DNA from 2 places in the Planococcus beijingensis genome. Region 2 is predicted to be linked to the other one. Evidence: predicted binding sites of a transcription regulator. Region 2 holds the regulator's gene; the other holds the start of a gene.

Region 1 (5,780 bases), on a different contig from region 2:
ATACCGAACTTTATAAAATCGGTGCGGCCAGTTCCATGCCGAAAGGGTTCCAGGATGCCATCGACGGAACGGTGGTTGAGGAAGACATCGGTACTTGTGGTGCAGCATTCCACCGGCAAGAAGCAGTAATCGTGGATGATATGAGCACGGACTACTTGTGGCGAAATCATCAGCAATTAGTGAAAACCTATAACTTGGTGTCCAGCTGGTCAATTCCAATATTTAATGTTGAAGGAAGCGCCATCGGTACTTTCGGAATTTATTTCCCTTCGCCGTTGACGCCGCATGAAAAAGATTTGGCATTCATGGAAGAAGTGGCATCGATCGCTTCGCTGGCCATCAAATATTCCCGTCAGCACGAAGAGGTTTTGCGCTTGGCTTATACCGATGAAAATACGGATTTGCCCAACCGAAATTATTTCAGAACTGAAATCACGGAATTGCTGAAAGAAGGCAAAGAAGGTTTCGTGGCATTTTTGTCGACAGATGAATACGTCAAAGTGGTCGATCAATATGGCCACAGAGCAGGGGACACGATCCTGCGCGAAATCGGCAAACGATTGATGCTTTCGCAGAATTTGTCGGATAACCTGATTGCACGTTTTTCGGATTCTACGCTAGCCATGTACAGTGCGACGCCTTTCACAAAAATTCCGGATTACTTGGATCATCTGCTGAGCGGACTGGTGGAACCGATCAAAGTAGGGGATATGGAATTATTCCTGACGTTGAAAATGGGGGTAGCCATCGTAACGCCCAACCAGCAGGATTCCGAGGAGTTAATTCGTTGTGCAGATAGCGCATTGTCACAGGCGAAACTTCAGACCGGTGAGGCGATCTGTTATTTCGAAAGTGAGCATGATGAATTCATGATGAAGGATTTGCGCGTGGCGAATGAATTGACGGCAGCACTGAGACGCAATGAAGTCGGCGTCCATTTGCAGCCCAAAGTCGATTTGACAACCGGTGAAATCTTGAGTTTTGAAGCTCTGGCCCGTTGGACATCTCCTGAGCTTGGGACCATACCGCCGGACGTCTTTATTCCGGCAGCTGAAAAAAATGGCAAAATCCGCATGCTGGAGCAAAACGTCTTGAAGCAAGTGCTGCAATGGATGAAGAAAAGAACAGAGCAGGAGTTGAAGATTCGGCAAGTTGCCATCAACATCTCTGCAGATCATTTCTTCCATCATTCTTTCGTTCCGTATTTGATGGACATGACGGCCGAATACGGCATTGACCCGAAATGGATTCAATTGGAGATAACCGAGCGAATCGGTTTTGTAGATATCGAAACGGCCAATAAAGTCTTTAGGCATCTGAGGCACTGCGGGTTTACGACATCGATTGATGATTTTGGCACCGGCTATTCGTCGCTCAGCTATCTGCAGAAGCTGCCTGTTGAAGAATTGAAGATCGACCGTTCGTTTATTTCAACTATGCACGAACCGGGAACTTTGGCGATTATCCGGACTATCATTCAGCTTGCGGAGAACCTGAATATGCGCGCAGTGGCTGAAGGTGTGGAAACTGAGCAGGATCGCCAAACATTATTGGCGCTTGGCTGCAAGGTCGGTCAGGGTTATTTCTTCTACAAGCCGATGCCGCTCAATGAAGCGTATTTATTATAACAGAAGAAAAAACGTTTCAGAATTGCGGAAATGGGACACTTTTGAACCCGATGTTGAAATGCATTTAAATGGACAAATGAAACATCTGCTAAGCCGGGGAAATATTTCCCGGTTTTTTTCTTTGGAAAAATAAAGCATAGGCGAAATTAACTGAATAATACCAAAGCAGGATCTGGCCACTAGGGCAAAGAATTTTCTGTTATACTATTTAAGATAATGTTTGAAAAGGAGAGATAGGCCATGGGAAAAGTATACGTTTTTGATCATCCGCTGATTCAGCACAAAGTAACGTACATTCGTGACAAGTCTACAGGCACGAAAGAATTCCGCGAATTGGTTGACGAAATTGCCACATTGATGGCGTTTGAAATCACACGCGACTTGCCGCTAGAGGAAATCGACGTGGAAACGCCGGTCCAAATGGCGAAATCGAAAGTCCTTGCAGGGAAAAAATTGGGCGTTGTGCCGATTTTGCGCGCAGGAATCGGCATGGTCGATGGAATCCTGAAATTGATTCCGGCAGCTAAAGTCGGACATATCGGTTTGTACCGTGACCCGGTCACATTGCAGCCTGTCGAGTACTATTTGAAATTGCCATCCGATGTGCAGGAACGGGACTTCATCGTTGTAGATCCAATGCTTGCTACCGGAGGTTCTGCTATTGAAGCAGTCAACTCCATGAAAAAGCGTGGCGCTACGAAAATTCGTTTCATGTGCATCATCGCAGCTCCTGAAGGTGTGGAAGCACTGCAAGAAGCTCACCCGGATGTGGACATCTACATCGCAGCACTTGATGAGAAATTGAACGAAAAAGGATACATCGTTCCAGGTCTTGGAGACGCAGGAGACCGTCTATTTGGAACAAAATAAGAAAGTGAGGTAAACCAGCTTGACGAAAAAATGGAAAGTAATGACGATATTTGGTACGCGGCCCGAAGCCATTAAAATGGCGCCGCTTGTCTTGGAACTTCAAAAACATCCCGACACCATTGAACCGCTTGTGACAGTGACAGCGCAGCATCGGGAAATGTTGGATCAGGTGCTGGAGACTTTCCAGATCACGCCTGACTTCGATTTGAATATCATGAAAGACCGCCAGACATTGACCGATGTTACGATGCGTGCCATGCAGGGGCTTGATTCGGTTATGAAAGAAGCGAAGCCGGATATCGTGCTGGTGCATGGCGATACGACAACGACTTTTGCTGCCAGCCTTGCTGCTTTTTATAACCAGGTCGCCATAGGGCATGTGGAAGCCGGTTTGCGTACACACAATAAATATTCGCCATATCCTGAAGAAATGAACCGTCAGTTGACGGGTGTCATGGCGGATATTCATTTTTCGCCAACTGAAAAATCCGCTCAGAACCTGCTGGATGAAAACAAGAAGGCAGAAACCATCTACATTACAGGCAATACGGCAATCGATGCGCTTCAAACGACTGTTCGCGAAACTTACACACATCCGATCCTGGAGAAAATCGGCACAGACCGTATGATCTTGCTGACGGCGCACCGCCGTGAAAACTTAGGGCAGCCGATGCGAAATATGTTCCGCGCAATTAAACGGTTGATTGAAGAGCACGATGATATCCAAGTGGTTTACCCGGTTCACATGAATCCGGCTGTACGTGAAGTGGCGGATGAAGTACTGGGCCGTGACCCGCGCATCCATTTGATCGAACCGCTGGAAGTATTGGATTTTCATAACTTTGCGGCCCGTTCATTCTTTATTCTGACCGATTCAGGCGGAATTCAGGAAGAGGCGCCTTCACTTGGCAAGCCGGTTTTGGTTTTGCGTGATACCACTGAACGCCCTGAAGGCATCACCGCGGGAACATTGAAGCTCGCAGGCACTGACGAAGAGACGATTTATGGATTGGCTAAAGAATTGCTGACGGACGAATCTGCCTACAAGGCGATGTCCCAAGCATCCAATCCATACGGAGACGGCCAAGCATCTGCCCGGATCGTCGAAGCGCTGCATACGTATTTTTCAAAGCTGTAAATGGGATAGACCGTCAATTTCAAATTTTTCGGTAAAATTTGTCGACAATATGTCGAAAGGAAATCGCTTGTGAAGTTTTTCACTTCTACTAATTGACATGATTTTACCCCTATTGTATGCTTACAAAGGGTATGCATGAGAAGGTTTTCTTACATAGATTATGTGGTCTTGAAAGCCTGATGCGACGGCTCTTTTTAAGGGTTTAATGTCAAATCAACGAAGTTCGAGGGGGTTATCATGCGCCCAACAAAAAGTCCCTTACAAGCGATGGCAATTTATAGTGCCATCCTCTCACAACTTGTCGGGTCCGTGCTTATCGGCGTGTTCACAGGTATGTGGCTCGATGACAGGCTCGGAACCGCCCCGTTTTTCATGATCATCTGCCTATTCATAGGCATCACTGCCGGTGTTTGGGCAATGCTTCAGACTGTCCGCAAATTCGAATCAGGAGACAAGTAAAAAATGGAAGGACTTAGGGAGATATATACACGACTAAAAAAGATGATTTTTTTCATCTTGGCGTTCTGCGTTATTGGTTGGGGGTTTACCCCTTATCAAGAAGTGTTCGCGGGTCTCATAATCGGAACTTTGTTCGGCATTTACAACATGTGGATCCTGGTTCGGCGGATGGAGAAATTCGACCGTGCGGTGGCTGAAGGCTCGAAAGTTCGTTCGCTTGGAACGGCATTACGGTTTGCATCAGGTGTTGCAGCTGTGGCGATCGCCATTTTGTTCGCAGAGCACATTCACTTGGTCAGTACGGTAATTGGGTTGATGGTCCCTTACGCTCTGTTATTGGCAGAGCGGATTGTTTATCATGTGAAACACCATTAACAATGTGGAAAGAGAGGTGGAACAATCGTGGAACATGGCGCTCCTATGCTCGAGGTGTTCGGGATCTGGTTTAACCTATCGAACGTTATGATGCTAACTATAGCCGCTCTTATCGTTTTCCTTATTGCTTATATTTCTACACGGAAACTGCAGCTCAAACCAACGGGCATGCAGAACTTCATGGAATGGATCATGGATTTCGTTAAAGGAATAATCAACAGCAATATGGATTGGAAAGATGGTGGCCGATTCCATGTTCTTGGAATCACCCTGATTATGTTCATTTTTGTTTCGAACATGTTAGGCCTTCCATTTGCAATAGTTGTCAACGGAGATCTTTGGTGGAAATCGCCAACAGCTGACCCGACGGTAACGATGACATTGGCCGCAATGGTGCTAATCTTGAGCCATTATTATGGCATCAAGCTGAAAGGGCTCAAAGGATACGCCGGAGGCTATATCAAGCCAATGAAATTCTTATTCCCATTGAACATCATTGAGGAATTCGCAAATACGCTGACACTCGGTCTGCGTCTTTACGGTAACATCTATGCGGGGGAAATCCTGTTGACTTTGTTGGCAGGCCTCGCATCAGCAGGTGCATTTGGATTCGCATCAGCAATCGTGCCTATGATGGCATGGCAAGGATTCTCGATCTTTATCGGGGCAATCCAGGCGTTTATTTTCGTTATGTTAACGATGGTCTACATGTCGCACAAAGTTGCCGACGACCATTGAGTATAAACTGCTCGTAGAGCAAAAAAAAAACAACTATCCTGAGGAGGACACATCAAAATGACAGGTTCATTAGGTTTATTAGCAGCAGCAATCGCAGTAGGTTTAGCAGCACTAGGCGCAGGTATTGGTAACGGTCTTATCGTTTCAAAAACAGTTGAAGGTATCGCTCGCCAGCCAGAAGCTCGCGGAGTTCTACAAACAACTATGTTCATCGGGGTTGCATTGGTTGAGGCATTGCCGATCATCGCTGTAGTTATCGCGTTCATCGTTATGAACCAATAGTATTTAATAGTCACAAAGTTTAATGGTGGGGATGCTACTACATGATTTTCGCCATTTAAACTTGTATGCACCACCTTGCTTTTGAAAATTCATCTTACAGAGTAAAAGATCTTACTATAGAAGAAATTGTATTTTAGGCTCTTGAAGGGAGTGAAACAATCGTGTTTTTTGACCATCTTGTACTCGGTGCAACCGGGGAGTTTTTGAATATCGGAGACATTCTCGCTACACTTGTTATCTTCACCTTGCTGATGGTGCTTTTGAAGAAATTCGCATGGGGTCCTTTGATG
Region 2 (5,780 bases):
CGGCTTATATGAGGGCAGCAGCTTGATACCGGTGATTGGCGATCAGCATAGTGATGTAAAAGAGTTTTTATTGAAAGTGAAAGAATTCAATCGTCCTGTACTCTTCACGGGGATGGATGTGTCCTTGCACGAAGCATTAATCAGTGAAGTGTTGGGTGAAACAGCTCATTTCAGCGGAATGCAGAACCGGTTGCCGCGTGCTTCCAATCTCATTTTGCTGGCTCAGGAATCTCCAAAAAGCAATGTTCATCATGCTGTTCCTGAATACCGCCGCATTACAGAAGCAGAAGCCAATTATAATAAAGCGCAAGAAGGACAACCTCTATGATTGAAGATGTGAGATTCAGAAAAATGACCATTGCGGACATTGACGAGGTTTATGAAATAGAGCGCCTGTCTTTTACCTTGCCTTGGACCAAAGACGCTTTTTACTATGAAATGATCAACAACGAACATGCATATTATGTGATTGCTGAAACAAGTGAAGGCATCGTAGGTTATTGCGGAATGTGGCTCGTCATGGACGAAGCACATGTGACGAATATCGCCATCCTTCCCGAACAGCGTGGTAAAAAACTGGGCGAGGGCTTGATGCAGGCGGCAATTGATACTGCGAAAGCGCATGGTGCGATCTTGATGACATTGGAAGCCCGTGTCAGCAACACAGTCGCACAAAATCTTTACCGTAAATTAGGATTTAAAAATGGAGGCATCCGTAAGCGGTATTATACGGACAATTATGAGGATGCCATAGTGATGTGGGTGAATTTTGATGAATAAAGACATTTATATATTAGGAATTGAGACGAGCTGTGATGAAACGGCAGCTTCGATTGTTAAAAATGGCACCGAAATCATCTCCAATGTGGTGGCTTCCCAAATTGAGAGCCACAAACGTTTTGGTGGGGTCGTGCCGGAAATTGCTTCTAGGCACCATGTAGAACAAATTACATTGGTTATTGAAGAAGCGCTTCAGTTGGCAGCAATGGAACCGCATCAGCTGAATGCCGTGGCGGTAACGGAAGGGCCAGGTCTAGTAGGTGCTTTACTGATTGGCGTCAATGCGGCCAAAGCGTTTGCTTTTGCCCATCAGCTGCCTTTAGTAGGAGTCCATCATATCGCAGGCCATATTTATGCCAATCGTTTGGAGCAAGAGATGAAATTTCCACTTCTGGCGCTGGTTATCTCTGGTGGCCATACGGAATTGATCTATATGGAAGAACATGGTGATTTCACTGTAATCGGAGAAACACGGGACGATGCAGCTGGAGAAGCCTATGATAAAGTTGCCCGGACACTGGATCTCCCTTATCCAGGCGGCCCTCATATTGATCGATTGGCACATGCCAGTGATGAGGCTATTGCATTTCCAAGAATTTGGCTGGAGGAAGGTTCTTACGATTTCAGTTTCAGTGGATTGAAATCGTCTGTCTTGAATTACATGCATAACGCAGCTCAGCGCGGCGAAAAAATAGCTCCAGAACATGTAGCAGCCGGTTTCCAGAACAGTGTAGTGGAAGTGGTGACTGGAAAAACGCTGCGCGCTGCTGAGGAATACAAAGTCCAGCAAGTGATTGCTGCTGGTGGAGTAGCCGCGAATAAAGGCTTGCGAAGCTCGTTGGAATCGGTATTCAAAGAAAAAGAGATTCCCTTCTATATTCCTTCTTTGCCTTTATGTACAGATAATGCAGCGATGATTGCAGCCGCAGGCACTGTCATGTACGAAAAAGGATTATATGGCACGTTGGCAATGAATGGACGGCCGGGTATGCCATTAACCTCATGGATTTAATAAAAGCAAGTAATTTCATCATTTCAGGTCATCTGGAATGTGTGTAATTACTTGCTTTTTTTTACCATAAAATTCAGATATTTATGAAGATGGCAGAATTTTTCTGTCAAGAGAGAACATTTGTACTTATGCACAATTTGTGAATAAACTGTTTATAACTAGGGGGTAAATAGAGGATATCCTACATATTGTGTAAGTAGAAGTGGAAAACTATGTGGATAGTATTTTGTTAACCTGTGGATAATGGGGATAAGACTGTTGACAGTTGATAAGACAACTTCTAAGTTGTGGGGAAATCTGTGGAAATAAATATTTTGCGAAACCCTATTGACCTATATATAGTAACAAAAAAACCGGCTGAAAAACAGCCGGTTCAAAACTAAATACTTTCAATTTTTTCCTGTAGTTCTAGCCATTGTGCCATGGTTTCTTCGTGAGAGGCTTTTAAGGATTCCAATTGGTTTTGAAGCGGCAAGACCCGCTCGTGGTCCTGGAAGATTTCCGGCTCACACAATTGTTCTTCAATTTCAGCAATTTGCTGATCTAGTTTCTCCATTACCTGTTCGGCTTCTTCAGATTGGCGGACCAGCTGGCGCTCCAGTTTTTTCGCTTCTTTGTTGATCTGCGAAGTGGAAGTCGCGGTTGGCGCTTTTACTTCCGTCATCGACTCTGCTTCATCAAGAGCTTTCAATTCAGCGATTTCCAATTTTTTCTCTACATAATAATCATAATCGCCCAGGTATTCGGTTGTGCCGTCTTTAGTAAGCTCAATGACTTTTGTAGCGATCCGGTTCATAAAATAACGGTCATGCGATACAAAGAGCAGGGTGCCGGGATAATCCAGCAAGGCGTTCTCGAGTACTTCCTTGCTGTCGAGATCCAAGTGGTTTGTCGGCTCATCAAGAAGCAGGACATTGGCTTTTTGCATCATCAGCTTGGCAAGGGCCACTCGTGCCTTCTCGCCGCCTGATAAAGTTGAGACCGGTTTAAGGACATCATCCCCTGTAAACAAAAAACGCCCAAGGATGCCGCGTATGTCTTTTTCATTGATGAGAGGGTAATCATCCCATAATTCGTTCAGCACCAGCTTATTGCCCTTTAAATTGGCTTGTTCCTGGTCGTAATAGCCGAATTGGATGCCGGTTCCGTAATGAATATCGCCATCAAGCGGTTTCAGCTCTTTCATGATGGTTTTCAGCAACGTCGATTTGCCGACGCCGTTGGGTCCGACCAATGCCATGCTTTCCTGGCGGTACAGTTTTAATGAAATATTTTCGGATACAGGCTTGCTGCTATAGCCGATTTTCAGCGATTGGACATTCAAGACGTCATTGCCGCTTTGTTTGCCAATAGTAAAGCCGAAGCGGGCTGATTTTTCATTGCCGTCGGGAGCTTCCATCCATTCGGTTTTTTGCAGGGTCTTCCTGCGGCTTTGTGCCATCTTGGTCGTTGAAGCCCGTGCCAGATTGCGTTGGACATAATCTTCCAGCTTGGCTTTTTCGCCTTGCTGTTTTTCAAACTGCTTTTGGTCCAATTCGTATTGTTTAGCTTTTTCATTCAAATAACGGCTGTAGTTGCCGGTATACTTTTTGACTCGGTGTCTGGAAACTTCATAGACCAGCGTTACCACTTGGTCGAGGAAATAACGGTCATGCGAAACGATCAGCAAAGCACCCGGGTAGTTCTTCAAGTAGTTCTCCAGCCAGCTGAGCGTTTCGATGTCCAAGTGGTTGGTCGGTTCATCGAGAATCAGCAATTGCGGCTTGCTGAGCAGGTGCTTGGCAAGCATCAATCTGGTTTTCTGGCCACCGGATAATGACACCACTTTCTTGTCGTAATCTTCGGGATAGAACTTCATGCCATTCAGGATGGCTCGTGTATCCGCTTCATATTGATAGCCGCCTGCATCTTTGAAATCATGCTGGAGCAGATCGTATTCTTTCATGACTTTGTCGTTTTCTTCAGGATTATTGTATATATCAGGATCGGCCATTTGTGCTTCCAAGCGGCGAAGTTTCGATTCCTGTTCACGGAAATGATGGAAAATCGTCATCATTTCATCCCAGATGGTGGCATCCGACTCCAAATTGGTCTGTTGTTCCAAATAGCCGATCGTCAAATCTTTCGGCATGATGATGTCGCCGCTGTCATGGGACATTTCACCGGCGATGATTTTCAATAAAGTGGATTTTCCTGCACCGTTGCGGCCTACTAATGCAACACGGTCGCGATGCTGTACTTCCAATTTGACGCCTGAAAGGATCTCTTCTGCGCCAAATGATTTATGGACTTGATTCACTTGTAAAACTATCATGTAGGTCACCTCTATTCTCTCTAAGTGTAGCTGATGGGGCGTTGGTTCGCAATTGCACAAGCCTTTACATATCAAGGCTCCTAATGTAAGATGAAAGCGATTTGACAACACCTCAGGAGGATGCGAAAGCGTATGTTACATGAGACATCTAAAATTCCGCAAGCCACAACCAAACGGCTGCCTTTGTATTACCGTTTCCTTCAAAATTTTGCGAATGCCGGACAAAAACGGATCTCTTCGCAGGAATTGAGCGAAGCGATGAAAATTGATTCGGCCACAATCCGCCGCGACTTTTCCCATCTGGGAGCGCTCGGAAAAAAAGGCTATGGCTACGATGTCCAGGAACTGCTGCTCTTTTTTCGGAAGACTTTGGATCAGGACGAAGCTACCAATGTGGCGCTGATCGGTGTCGGAGGACTCGGAAGTGCGTTCTTAAAGTATAATTTCCATCGCAACCACAACACGAAAATCATTGTGGCCTTTGACTCGAACAGTCCGGTGGAAGGCGAAAAGATCAGTGATATCGATACCTACCATCCAGACAAGATTGAAGAAAAGATCAAAGAGTACGGCGTGGAACTGGTTATTTTGACAGTGCCGTCACGCTCGGCCCAGGAAGTGACAGACCGTTTGGCGAAGACCGAAATCAAAGGGATTTTGAATTTTACGCCTGTCCGCATTTCGGTTCCCGACCATATCCGTGTCCAGACCATCGATTTGTCCGTTGAACTGCAGACTTTGATATACCAGATCAAGCAGCAATGACTCAAAACCTTCACATTTCAAAGGCCTTTGGAAATAGCCAAAACAGCTTGAATGATGTAAAATAGAGCCATAATACAGGAGGTGCCACGTATGCCAGGTCCAATGAGTATCATCGTTATCGGGGTTGTTGCCTTGTTAGTTTTCGGTCCTAAAAAGTTGCCGGAACTTGGAAAAGCATTCGGTTCGTCTTTGCGCGAGTTTAAAAACGCTACAAAAGGACTTGTGGATGACGACGACGATAAAGTAGATTTGAAAAAGAAAGATGAGCAAAAGGAAATACGATAGGATGTTTGTCTGATGACAGAAAAAGATATGACGTTAGTTGAACATATAGGTGAATTGAGAAAACGGCTGACCATTGTAGTCGTTTTCTTTGTATTAGCGCTTATTGTCAGCTTTTTTCTTGCCCAACCGCTGATCCAGTATCTGCAGTATACCGAAGAAGCGAAAAACCTGACGTTGAATGCGTTTAAAATTACGGATCCGCTGAAAATTTTTATGCAGGTTACGATGATTTTAGCGCTGATCATCACGTCCCCATTGATCATGTATCAGTTCTGGGCGTTTATCAGTCCAGGTCTTCTCGATAAAGAACGCAGAGCGACATTAAGTTACATTCCGTTCTCTGTTCTATTATTTCTGGGAGGCATCGCTTTTGCGTATTTGATTCTATTTCCTTATGTCATCGGATTTATGCTGAATATCTCTGACAATATGGATATTCAAGAAACAATTGGCATCAATGAGTACTTCCAGTTTCTGTTCCAGATTACGTTGCCGTTCGGTTTGATTTTCCAACTGCCGGTCCTTATGCTGTTTCTGACAAGGCTTGGGATCATTACCCCGATGCTGATGACGAAATACCGCAAGTACTCCTATCTTGGTTTAGTGATCATTGCAGCGTTCATT

What was found. Region 2 encodes Rex, which represses fermentation and respiration genes when NADH is low (regulators of the CRP and FNR family bind a similar motif). Its sites were predicted from a motif close to TTGTGAAATATTTCACAA; they were not measured.
Region 1: IRE19_RS01480 (AtpZ/AtpI family protein) is a predicted target of Rex. The motif match lies at 3,704-3,721, and genes of this name have one in related genera.

The regions. Positions count from the first base shown of each region.
Region 1 covers NZ_JADHDZ010000001.1:291,517-297,296, forward strand. Annotated here, with positions in the region: gene IRE19_RS01465 (EAL domain-containing protein) at 1-1,628, shown strand, start outside; gene upp (uracil phosphoribosyltransferase) at 1,869-2,498, shown strand; gene wecB (non-hydrolyzing UDP-N-acetylglucosamine 2-epimerase) at 2,518-3,636, shown strand; gene IRE19_RS01480 (AtpZ/AtpI family protein) at 3,874-4,095, shown strand; gene IRE19_RS01485 (ATP synthase subunit I) at 4,099-4,470, shown strand; gene atpB (F0F1 ATP synthase subunit A) at 4,498-5,208, shown strand; gene atpE (F0F1 ATP synthase subunit C) at 5,266-5,490, shown strand; gene atpF (F0F1 ATP synthase subunit B) at 5,652-5,780, shown strand, end outside.
Region 2 covers NZ_JADHDZ010000007.1:173,950-179,729, reverse strand. Annotated here, with positions in the region: gene tsaB (tRNA (adenosine(37)-N6)-threonylcarbamoyltransferase complex dimerization subunit type 1 TsaB) at 1-328, shown strand, start outside; gene rimI (ribosomal protein S18-alanine N-acetyltransferase) at 325-780, shown strand; gene tsaD (tRNA (adenosine(37)-N6)-threonylcarbamoyltransferase complex transferase subunit TsaD) at 773-1,792, shown strand; gene IRE19_RS16020 (ABC-F family ATP-binding cassette domain-containing protein) at 2,172-4,106, opposite strand; gene IRE19_RS16015 (redox-sensing transcriptional repressor Rex) at 4,239-4,871, shown strand; gene IRE19_RS16010 (twin-arginine translocase TatA/TatE family subunit) at 4,962-5,156, shown strand; gene tatC (twin-arginine translocase subunit TatC) at 5,169-5,780, shown strand, end outside.